Regions from separate parts of the Bacillus sp. JJ1127 genome, predicted to be linked through region 2. Evidence: riboswitches for the same ligand, from Rfam matches in the RefSeq annotation. Region 2 holds a riboswitch; the other holds the start of a gene.
The links. A riboswitch is a leader RNA that binds a small molecule or an ion and turns the genes downstream of it on or off. The one in region 2 is predicted to bind FMN.

Region 1 (6,314 bases), on a different contig from region 2:
TACGCGTTCAACAACTTCTAATTCATAACCTTGCAAGCCAGCAATTTTTCTTGGATTATTCGTTAATAGTCGCAGCTTTTGTAAACCTAGCTCCTTTAAAATTTGTGCACCAATGCCGTAATCGCGAAGATCTGCTGGAAAACCTAGCTTTTCATTTGCCTCCACAGTATCTAGTCCTTTTTCTTGTAACTTGTATGCACGGAGTTTATTAAGTAGCCCAATTCCGCGGCCTTCTTGCCTCATATAAAGAAGAACACCTTTTCCTTCACGCTCAATTTGAGCAAGAGCAGCATGAAGTTGTGGGCCACAATCGCAGCGGCATGAGCCGAAAACATCGCCAGTTAAGCATTCGGAATGAACGCGTACGAGAACGGGTTCATCTGTTGAAATCTCTCCTTTTACAAGAGCGATATGTTCTTTTTGATCTAATGAATTAGAGTAGCCGATTGCATGAAACGTACCGAAATCTGTTGGCAATGTAATTTCAACCTCTCTTGTTACGAGCGTTTCATGATGGCGGCGATAGGCGATTAAATCTTCAATGGTAATCATTTTAATATCAAATTGTTTTGCAACTTGGAACAGATCAGGAACACGCGCCATTGTACCGTCTTCATTTATGATTTCACAAATGACACCCGCCGGTTCTGCACCGCACAATTTCGCTAAATCAACAGCCGCTTCGGTATGTCCTGCGCGCCGAAGAACGCCACCATCTTTTGCAATTAACGGAAAGATATGCCCAGGACGATTAAAGTCGTTTCCTTTAGATGCTGGATTTAATAATTCGCGCACAGTTGCCGCACGTTCATGGGCACTAATGCCTGTTGTTGTAGAAATATGATCAATGCTTACTGTGAACGCAGTATGATGAGAATCTGTATTATGGGACACCATAGGCTCTAGTTGTAAGCGCTCTGCATATTGCTCCGTAATTGGTACACAGACGAGACCACGGCCATGTGTAATCATAAAATTAATTGTTTCTGGTGTAATGTACTCTGCTAAAGCAATAAAATCGCCTTCGTTTTCGCGGTTTTCATCATCACATACAATAACGACTTTTCCTTGTTTTAAATCTTCTAGTGCTTCTTCAATCCGATGAAACATTGTGTATCCCCCTTATAGAAATCCGTTTTCTTGTAAAAAACTTTCTGTAACTGAACTACCTCGCTTTGCTGGCTTTGAAATAAAATGCTCGATATATTTTCCAATCATGTCACATTCAATGTTCACAATATCTCCAGCTACCTTTTCACCAATAATAGATTCGCTTACTGTGTGCGGGATGAGTGAGATTGTAATGGAAGATTCATCTATATCAAATATTGTTAAACTTGTACCATCAACAGCCACAGATCCTTTTTGTAAACAATACCGAAGTAAATCATTTGGAATTCCAATTTTGTAATATATAGCATTGAAGTGCTGTTTTTTACTTACAATGGTACCGACTCCATCAATATGACCTGTGACAAAGTGCCCACCAAAGCGTCCGTTTGCAGCCATTGCTCGTTCTAAATTCACTTTAGAACGAGGCTTTAGCATACAAAGTGACGTTGATTTCATTGTTTCAGGCATGGCATCAACAGTAAAAGAAGATGCGGTAAAAGAAGTAACGGTTAAACAGATTCCGTTAACAGCGATACTATCACCTAATTTGACGTCGGATAAAATCGAATTTGCATGGATGGTTAGTTCCATTGCTTCTCCGCTTTGCTTTATATTCGAAATAGTTCCTAGCTCTTCTACAATCCCTGTAAACATGTAGGCACCTCACTTCGCTTACTTGCAATGATTTTTATATCATCGCCAATTTGTTTCATCTCTTGAATTTCTAAGGAAAGTGCATCTTGCAGTTTTATAAAACCAGTACCACCAAACCAAGTTGGTGCATCTTTTCCACCAATTAATTTTGGACTTATATAGGTCACGATTTCATTGAAGCATTTAGCTTCTAAAAAGCTTGCATGGACCGATTGTCCCCCCTCAATAAGGAGTGAAAGAATTTGCTTCTCTCCAAGAAGAGAAAGGAGGTCCCGTACTTCAATTTGACTCTTTTTCATCTGAAATACAGATACATTTTGAGATTCATAAGCATCTATTTTTTCTTTTCTTACATTTTTTCCAACAATGATCCATGTTGGCGCTAACCCATCAGTAATGACATGAGAGGACTGCGGAATTCGTAAGTGTGTATCTAAAATAATTCGAATCGGATTTTGTCCACCGTTTGGAAGCCTGGTTGTTAAATGTGGATTATCGGTTATCACAGTATTTACGCCAACAAGAATGGCATCGTGTGTATGACGGTATTGATGAACGTCCTTACGAGCTTTTTCACCTGTAATCCATTTACTTTCTCCAGTAACGGTCGCTATTTTTCCATCCAAACTCATTGCGGTCTTTATTGTTACAAATGGCTGTTTTGTTTTCATGTAGTGAAAAAAGTATCGGTTTAATGAGAGGGATTCCTCTTCAAGAACACCAGTCGTTACATGGATCCCTGCATCTTGTAACCGTTTTTTGCCACTACCTGAAACAAGTGGATTGGAATCGAGAGAAGCAATTACAACACGTTTTACTTGCTTCTCAATGAGCAACTCACAGCATGGCGGTGTTTTTCCAAAATGACTGCATGGCTCAAGGGTTACGTATACAGTAGCGCCATACGCCTGATCACCTGCCATTTGAAGGGCATGAACCTCTGCATGCTCTTCACCTGCACGGAGATGGGCACCCATTCCGACGATGTTTCCATCTTTTACAACAACAGCACCGACCATTGGATTTGGACTCGTTTGCCCCATAGTACTTTGTGCTAACTGTAGGGCAATCCTCATATATTCTTGGTCTGTCATTCGCTTCACCTCTCCTAAGAAAAAATCAAAAAACCCCAAGGATATTATTATCCTTGGGGTTTGGGAGACGTGATTTCTAGAAATATAGTTCGAATACGAAAGTATAGGAAAGAAACCTAACGATGCTTGATATTTTTGCATTAGAAAGAAGCCTAGCAAACTATCAATTTTTCATACGCTAGTCGTATCTTTTTATTTCAGCATAAAAACATAGGTATATGAAATAAAACATATACAGTAAAGAGAATCTTTAAAAATGTGTATGCCAAAATAAGAGTGTATTCGCTATATATAAGCACTAGAAAACATATCCTTCTCCCATCCAGACTATACTGTCGGCCCTAGAGTTTCACTAGATCCACCGTTTCCAAACTTGAAAACGGGTCACGGACTTAGAAGTGTGCACTTCATCACCGCCGGTTGGGAATTTCACCCGACCCCGAAGGATGCTGTTTGCTCACATTATAGCACAAAAAAGAAAAAAGGATAGCAAAAAATATTTGAATGTGAAGAATTGTATGAAAATGAAGGGCGGAAAAACCATTGATAGATGAGAGAAGGAAAACAATATTTAGTAGGAAATATTGTCCGCTACGGGACATATAAGAAGCATGTACAAATGAATGTACATGCTTCTTAATGGTTATTTTGTTTCTGGAGCGCGAACGATAGATTCAAATTTCCCTTTATGTGAAGCATCGCAATAAGGCATGTTTTTTGATAAACCGCAGCGACATAAAGAAAATGCAGGTTTTGCTGGGAATACATTCCCTTGTGAATCAACTAATTCCACATCCCCTGTAATGCGAAACGAGCCATTATCATTCACTTTAATTTGTACTTTTGCCAACTTTATCCCTCCTTCCAAACGCTTAAGTCTATCATATAATTGGAGGGGAAACTTGACAATAAAAAAACCTCTCTTTGTCTCAAGCAGAGGAGAGTGTTATAATAACGTTTATAATTGACTATAGTAAGGTGACGAAACATGGATAAACAATTACTTACACTACAAAATATCGCAAATGAGCGCACTTGGGCATCATTTTTGAATGATAACCATCCATACAGTTTACTTCATTGGTCGATTGCAGGTGTGGGACAAGAACAGAAAGATGTGTGGCTGCTTCAAGATGAGGTAACCTTTCAAACGACGGAGTTCCCAACGCTTGATGAGGCAGTGAAGTGGATTGCGGAAAATATGGAACAAGTTACAGATGTTTTAGCGCAGTAACATGAAAAAAACAGGCTTACGCAAGCCTGTTTTTTGTTTCTTTTACATATGTTCCTAAAAATTGATCGATTGCAGCTTCGTATTCTTGTTTGTTTTCATTATAAGAGCAAGCGTGTGCACCATGCTCTGCAATATAGAGTTGCTTATTGTTCTCTTTTGCTTCATAGAGTGCTTTTGTCATATCGCATAAAATGTAATCATCGTCTTTACTATGAATAAAGAGAACGGGATTGTTTATATTCTTTATACAATCAATTGGTGAAACTTCACGTATCGTATAGCCATCACGCACTTTTAAAAATGCATTTGCTAAAGGCAATAATGGCCATTTTGGTAAATGGAATTCAGCCTTTAAACGGTGTTGTAGCTGCCCGTGAAAATCAGAGAAAGGACAATCTGCAATATAGAAATCGGCGCCGTCTTCTACGAGTCCTGCATATTGAAGAAGTGTTGCAGCTCCCATCGATTCACCATGAATACCTAAGATAATGTCTTTTCCAAAGCGATTTTTTAGCCAGTCAACTACAGACTTTAAATCGTGTTTTTCATAATAACCATAGCTCGTCGTTTTACCACCTGTTTTACCGTGGCGACGATGGTCATAAATAAATACGTTATATCCTCTACTTAAAAATAAGTTTGCATATTTGACAGAGTTTATTTTGTTTACAGTTACACCGTGACAAAAAATCATAAATTTATTGGAATGACCAGCAGGAATGTAGTATCCGTGAATATCATATCCAAATTGAGAAGGAATGTGAATTTCTTCTTTTGGAACCGCGTTAAAATCTTCTAAACGAAAATGTTTTTTCGTTTCACGCTCTAAAATTTCTTCCTCTGTTTTTTTCTTTAAATACATTACTTTATTGGTAAAGAAAATACCAATGCCAATTAACGCACCTAGTATAGTGAGTAATGCTGTGAAAAAACGTTTCATACCTTACCTCATCCTCCAAATACCTTTCCATCATTGTGATACACTTATATTGTATCACAATGATGGAAAAAGGGGAGAAGTAGAGCATGGTTCACATACAAAAAATTACAGAAGAAATGAGAGAAACAATTCGGCTGTTTATGTGTGAGAATTGGGGAAGTACACTGATGGTTTCAAGGGGAAGAGCTCATCGCTTAGACGAATTACCTGGTTTTGTTGCAGTTGAAAATAACAGAATAGTAGGAATTATAACCTTCGAATTAACAGAGAGTATTTGTGAGATTGTATCATTGGATAGCCTTGAAGAAAAGAAAGGAATTGGAACAAAGCTTGTAGAGTGTGTAATTGAGATGGCTCGGGAACAATGTTGTAAAAAGGTATGGTTAATTACTACAAATGACAATACAAATGCACTTCGTTTTTATCAGAAGCGTGATTTTACAATGACAAATTTGTATATTGATGCTGTGAAAGAGGCACGAAAGATAAAGAAAGAAATTCCATTTGTTGGCTATGATAACATCGAAATCTTGCATGAAATCCAACTAGAATGTAAGTTGTAAAAAGTTTGTTTTATGTAACAATTTTCAGAAATATAAAACAATTACCTTGACGAATGTCATATTTTGTTTTAGTTTAAAATTGTAAGCTATTACCATATTAAGGGGTGACGATGTGGCAACCATACGTGATGTTGCAAAATTGGCCGGTGTTTCAGTCGCAACCGTTTCACGAGTAATTAATGAAAAAGGGTATGTTCATGAAGATACAGTAAAACAAGTAAAGCAAGCAATTGAGGAATTACACTATAGACCGAATGGGGCAGCAAAAGCATTATTTAAAAAGTCCTCAACAATGATTGCTATACTCGTATCAAATTTACGTGATCCATCATACATAACTTTGCTTCGTTCAATAGAGGAAGCTGCATATAAAGAGGGTTATCAAATTATTGTTTGTAATATAGAAAATAAGAATGGATATATAGATATGCTGATACAAAGTGATATTGCTGGTGCTATTATGACGCGCGATGTATTTCGGCATCTGGGAAAACTATCGATTCCATTTGTTGTACTTGACGAAATAGTATCTCCTTTGGATTATTACGAAAGTGCTAGAAAAGCTGTAATTTTGCTAAAAGAAAAGGGTTGTCATTTTCTTGTTTATATTGGAGAAGAGACAGAAGATGAGGAAATGGAAGAACATGTATCTGGTTTTTTAGATACTGTTTGGGAAGAAGAACTTGCTTATCGAGAAGCAAGTCTCAAGGGATGCG
Region 2 (6,314 bases):
ATATCGGATATGTAAAATAGCAAAAATAAGACTCGCAATTACAAGTCCAAAATATGTTTGTAATACCCCGCGAAATAAAAATTCTTCAGCGAAACCAATAACAAAGGTAACGACCAGTAATTGCACGACTGACATTCCTCGAAACATTCGGTCGTTAATACCTCCATCATCAAACCATGATTCCGGTAACACTTTCATTGCGATATAATCTAATAACACAACACCACAAGCTATCCCACTGCCTATTACAAGAATAGAGATTGGCTCCCACTTCCACAGACTATAAAATTCATTCTGATTTGGAAATAATATATAGGCTAGTAAGCAGCCAATACTTATAATTATTAATTGTGTTATATAGAGATTAAGCCGTATCTCTTTCGGACTCATGTCTTCAACGCTACGCCTTTGAATGCTCATCATTCCTCCGTTCTCCCATACCAAAGAGCAATTGTAACTCTGTTTCCCAATTATAGTCGAAAACCGATTGTCTTGCTCGTCTTTTTTTATACTCTTCTTTTGTAATGCCGCAGTAATCACAACAGTTTTTCAGCTCGCCTTCCTTTCTATAGCCAAATTGATGTAATAACTGTTCTCGCTTACACCCTTGACACTGCAGCCACGATTTCATATTTTCTAATTGCCTGTATTTATTGTGAAGACGTCTATCCGCTTCTAATATTAACTTTTGTATACTTTCATCTGACAAGCACTCTAGCATGAGCTTTCTCTGTTGTATGATTTTCATCTTTTCTAAATGATAACGTACGAAACGCCAGTGTTGCTCATTAAATCTTGCTGCATTATAACAAATTTCTTCTACATCTTCTATTGGTAATACTTTCGTTTGAAACATTCTTTCTTGTAATAGAGAAAATAAAAATTGAATTTGTTGTTTATTTGGCAATTCATCTTCAATAATAGAGATTGGCAAATCATGATCCAGTGGACTACATAGTAAAATGGCAATACTTGCTTCTCCATCTCTCCCTGCTCTACCGATTTCTTGTAAATAGGAGGCTATGTTGGTGGGATAATGGAAATGGATAATATACCTCGTATTTGGCTTATTTACCCCCATTCCAAAAGCACTTGTACATATAACAAGTTGCAACTGATCATTCATAAATTGTTGCTGGATTAACATTCGCTCTTCATGCTCCATTCCACCATGATAAAAAGCGACATCTGTTATACCTTTACTCCGTAGATATTCTGTTAAACGCTCCGTCCAAGCTCTACTAGAGCAATAAATAATTCCTGGCCCTTGTAAGTACGTAACGTGTGAGAGAAGCATTTCTTTTTTTTCTTCTATTGTTTGTACAAATTGTACTTCCATTGCAATATTTGGACGATCAATTGAATATACATGTTCAGCTGCATTGGTAAGCTTTAAACTCTCTACAATATCTTGCAATACTTCCTTTGTTGCTGTAGCTGTTAGTGCCAATACAGGTGGATGACCAATACTTACAATAACTTGATCTAACTTTTTATAGTCCGTCCGAAAATCATATCCCCATTGTGAAATACAATGTGCTTCATCTACAACAAACAAGGAAATATGAATCTTTTTTAATTCCTTTACTAGCAATTCAGATTGCAACATTTCAGGTGAAACAAAGACAAATTTATACGATGCTAAATTTTTAATCGCTTTCCTTTTCTCACTTAATGTCCGAAAACTATTAAACGCAATTACACGATTTTTCGCGACATATTTAAGCTGTGTAACCTGATCTTCCATTAAAGATAATAAAGGGGATACAACCAGCACTGTCCCCTCTTGCATTAGACCTGGAAGTTGATAACACATAGATTTCCCTCTCCCAGTCGGAAGCATTGCTACAACATCTTTCCCCTGTAGCAAATCTGTAATAACACCTTTCTGTCCTTGACGAAATTCAGTATATCCAAACCACTTATTCAAATGCTCTTCAAGTCTCATTTGTACCCTCCATCTGCGCTAACACAAGACGGACCTCAAAATAAGAAATTTCTTCTCCTACCGCTTGCTTTAATACACGTAACTTGCGTGTTTGTAATGTTTCAATAACTTTTTTCACTTGCTCTATCTTATTCTTTTCTACAAACATCTCAATAGAAAAATCTCGTTCTCTTAACGCTATTTCAACAAAATGATCTTCTATCGTTGCGGGCTTTAAATTTCTAATTGTTGCAATTTCTTCTAAAGAACGGCCTTGTTTCCAAAGTTGATACGTCTTCCTCGTTGACAAACTGAATAAATCTGCTCTTTCATTCGGATAGGAAATAATTTTTGTCAATAAAGGAAACTCTTTTTCCTTTTTACGAACGGCTTGAATAAAGAAATGAATCGTGCCCCAAAATAATAGATGTACGCGGAACACATCTTGTTTTGTAATTTCTGCAAGTTGTTGCAATGTATATCCAATTCGTTCATACCCAGTTAAGCGATAGGTCAGGATTGTTGCTTCTACTGGATCAACTTCTTTTAATAGTCGATGCATTTCTTCCCACAGTCCTGTTGCAAGTTCACTCCTTACGTATGGTAACCCAATGAGAAATTCCTTAACCCACATCGTTACCTCTGTATCTTGTTGAATCGGAATGAATCTTGTATTTTGCTGTTGTAAGTTCGACACCGTTTGAATGATTAATGAGAGCTTCTTCCAAAAAGCTTCACCAAGAGCACCATAATGTAAACCGTGTAAATGCTGCGGAAAGGGCAATGCTTTTTCCCAACCATTTAATTGCTTCTCTCCAGCACTTGTTAATACATATGTATTTTCATGCACAATTTCAATCCATTCTGCATTTAAAATACACGCAATTTCCTGATTATAATCGTACCTTGTTAATGCTTTATATATTCCAAAAAGAAAAGAAATTTGAAACATATTCCCATCTTGTAATGTTTGTGAAGAACGTTTTCCTTTCAATAGATAGTAAATGGAAGAAACGGTTCTTTCACCATTCAATTGTTTTAAACAATATAACAAAGTATATTGTAACTGCATTACCGCTTCCGCCTTTCAATAAGATTTGTCCATTACTTGACTGCAAACACCGAATTGTTGAAAGCTACCCATTACTTAGGATGCTTCACTGATAAAAGTTCCTCTTTATATTTACTATTGTATCAAACTGCTTGGCATTTAGGCATTTCGAAAATCTTGTGAAATAAATTAAAAATAAGTTGACACTCTAATTGATAAGGATTATCATTATAATTTTATGTTGAAAAGTTTAAAAAACCGTTTTACAATAAGGTTATAATTTGTATAGCGAATATTTTCACATACATATGATCAGGAGGGAAAAAAGATGGCAAAATATACAATCGTTGATAAAGATACTTGTATCGCATGCGGAGCTTGCGGAGCTGCTGCACCAGACATTTATGACTATGATGATGAAGGTATTGCATTTGTAACATTAGATGATAACCAAGGTATCGTTGAAATTCCAGACGTATTAATTGATGACATGATGGATGCATTTGAAGGTTGTCCAACTGACTCAATTAAAGTTGCTGACGAATCATTTGACGGTGACGCTTTAAAATTCGAATAGTCTTTTTATTAACTTCAAAAAACCCCCCTCATCTTTATGAGGGGGATTTTTTGTTATTTATCTAGCTTACCATTTAAAAGGTCATCAGCAGTATCTTTACCTCTGATGGCCAAAATTTCTATGCGTTTTTCATTTTTGCAAATACCCATACTTTTAAGCGTGAAAACAGTGCTACAAATACGACCGTTACAACAATTCCTTTAATTAGATTAAATGGCAATATCGCTGTTACAATTGTTTGTCGCATAGCACCGCTAGACATAGCTGGTGAATTTAAAAACCAAGTGTAAGCCGGTAAAATGATGAAGTAATTTAGTACACTCATAATGACTGCCATAGTAATTGTCCCTAACATCAACCCTGTTGTTAAACTTTTGACTGTGCGATGCTTCCGAAATAGGAAAGCTGCTGGACCAATAAATAGACACCCTGCAATAAAATTTGCTATTTCTCCAACAGGAACTCCCGTTAAGCTACCTTGAATCCCATAGTGAAGAATATTTTTTATCGCTTCTACAACCACCCCTGCAACCGGGCTAAAAATAATCGCTGCAATTAAAGCTGGTACATCACTAAAGTCAATTTTTAAGAACGGTGGAAGCCCTGGAAATGGGAAATCCAACATCATAAGCAGGTACGCAATACTACTTAGCATCGCTACACTCACCATTTGTACTACACTGTTTTTTTGTTTCATCCTTCTCTCTCCTTTTCCATCGATCATCTCATGGAAAGTGGAAAGGTTCTGCTATGCCTATTTTTTCATATCATGAAAAAACCCTTTGTGCTTTACACAAAGGGAGAATTTCTAGGCACATCAAATAGACGTTCAAACACTTATCTTTTTTGAACGCTTGAACCTCCATCTTCTCCCATCCAGACTATACTGTCGGCTTTGGAATCACACCAAATCCTGCCTTAACGGCTCGCGGGCTTAGAACGAAAAATAATTATTCATCACCGCCGGTCGGGATTTTCACCCTGCCCCGAAGATAGACCGATATTCTATTTTCTCTCCTATTATACACCAATATAATACAGTTGTGAACAAAAAAGATTGTAGCTTATTAAAAGTAAGTTAATTACCCCCCCTTATTCTCAACAAAAAATTTCGTCCAACTATTTTACAATACAACCCATATTTTTTATCATTCGGCTTTTTCCTACTCAATTCCCTAGTCATTCATACAGAAAAGTGATAAGATGTTGAATTGTTAAGATAAGAGCATTTTCTTAATATGGAGGAAATGTCATGAAGAAAGAGAAAAGACACTCTATTCGAGAAACGATGAAAAAAAACTTACGAAAAGAATACTTTTATTTAAAAAAAGAATTACTTTTCTACTGTCCAATTGATTTAGGCACATTTTCAAGCGAAACATACTATGCTACTTTTGATAAAGAAGGCATAAGCATTTATCAGTATGATAAGCAAACAGAAAGTAAACTGAAGTTATGTGAGCGTCACACATGGAAAAGTTGGGAAAAAGTGAAGGTCGATCACTATTTAACAACCTCACAATTCGTTTTCCAAGGGAAACGCAACTGGATTCTATCTCTTTTTCATAAAGGAAAAGAAGCTCAAAAAATAATAGAGGAACACACATCTCTACAAACTGAGGTTGTTTCCCGGTCCTTTTTTAAAAAGCTTCCAGGTTTTCGTTCTAATACAACATTAAACAAATACATTGGCAGCATTTGTTATACCGCACTTATCGCATTTTCATTAAAATGGTTCCTTCCATTTCAAGTACAAGTTGCCTTGTATTCTTTTTCTATCGGTTGTATGCTCCTTGGCCTATTATGTTTCACGATCGGCTTAATCGAACCAACCATTGTATTATTTCGAACGAAAGAAAAAACGAGAGCAAAAGTCTTTTACTATTATAGCTATTTAGCTATTTCTGGATTTATATGTGTCTTTATTTTTTGGTAAAACAAGAGCTAGTTCGACTAGCTCTTGTTTTAATTAATATACAATTTTTGATTTGGATAAATTTGGTCTTTCCTCAACTCATTTTTTGCTTTTATCGCATCAACTGTCGTCCCAAACTTACGTGCAATCCGAGCCAACGTATCTCCCTTTTGCACGACATATAGTGATGATGAAACTACTTGGTGTTTTTCCTCATTCAAGACAAGCAAAGGATTCATTGCATTTCTTTTCTCAATTGTCCAACGTCCATGATGGACTTCCAAGTGTAGATGCGCCCCTCGTGATTCACCTGTATTTCCTACTTCACCAATCAATTCTCCTCTTGCAATACGAGTCCCTTGAGTTACATATCTCTTATTTAGGTGAGCATAAACAGCTTCATATTCTCCATGCTTAATAAAAACAACATGTCCATAACTATTTGAAAAATAAGATTTCGTTACCACACCACCTTGAATAGCCGCAACTGGTGTTCCAATTGGGGCTGCTATATCAATTCCATAGTGTTTTCCATGCCTTGTTCCAAAATAATCACTAATTCTTCCATCAACAGGCCATGTCCACTGTTTGTCCTCAGCGTAAACATGTAATTGAGATATAAATAACAATCCCAGCATCATTACGCTAACTTTTAAAGCTTTCATATATATCCTCCGTTTTCTAATAACCGTCATACTTTCTCTATTGTGGTATAATACGAAAAAAAGTATACAAAAAAAGAAAGTGGCTCATTCCACTTTCTTCTCTTCTTTATCACGAAACACGATTGCACTTCGATTATATTCAACATCTTTTATTTGTAGACGTGTATTAATCACCCTAG

Region 1: linked by a shared signal. The riboswitch ahead of ribD (bifunctional diaminohydroxyphosphoribosylaminopyrimidine deaminase/5-amino-6-(5-phosphoribosylamino)uracil reductase RibD) and the one ahead of V7183_RS11265 (ECF transporter S component) in region 2 are both predicted to bind FMN.

What each region holds. Positions count from the first base shown of each region.
Region 1 covers NZ_JBALQK010000009.1:8,291-14,604, forward strand. Annotated here, with positions in the region: gene V7183_RS01575 (bifunctional 3,4-dihydroxy-2-butanone-4-phosphate synthase/GTP cyclohydrolase II) at 1-1,110, opposite strand, end outside; gene ribE (riboflavin synthase) at 1,123-1,767, opposite strand; gene ribD (bifunctional diaminohydroxyphosphoribosylaminopyrimidine deaminase/5-amino-6-(5-phosphoribosylamino)uracil reductase RibD) at 1,749-2,861, opposite strand; FMN riboswitch at 3,168-3,312, opposite strand; partial or broken gene V7183_RS01590 (CDGSH iron-sulfur domain-containing protein) at 3,505-3,746, opposite strand; gene V7183_RS01595 (DUF2552 family protein) at 3,850-4,095, shown strand; gene V7183_RS01600 (alpha/beta hydrolase) at 4,112-5,035, opposite strand; gene V7183_RS01605 (GNAT family N-acetyltransferase) at 5,122-5,598, shown strand; gene V7183_RS01610 (LacI family DNA-binding transcriptional regulator) at 5,711-6,314, shown strand, end outside.
Region 2 covers NZ_JBALQK010000100.1:24,817-31,130, forward strand. Annotated here, with positions in the region: gene V7183_RS11245 (CPBP family intramembrane glutamic endopeptidase) at 1-420, opposite strand, end outside; gene V7183_RS11250 (RecQ family ATP-dependent DNA helicase) at 401-1,948, opposite strand; gene V7183_RS11255 (helix-turn-helix domain-containing protein) at 1,938-2,999, opposite strand; gene V7183_RS11260 (ferredoxin) at 3,307-3,555, shown strand; gene V7183_RS11265 (ECF transporter S component) at 3,674-4,252, opposite strand; FMN riboswitch at 4,416-4,553, opposite strand; gene V7183_RS11270 (hypothetical protein) at 4,808-5,491, shown strand; gene V7183_RS11275 (peptidoglycan DD-metalloendopeptidase family protein) at 5,521-6,135, opposite strand; gene V7183_RS11280 (cob(I)yrinic acid a,c-diamide adenosyltransferase) at 6,220-6,314, opposite strand, start outside.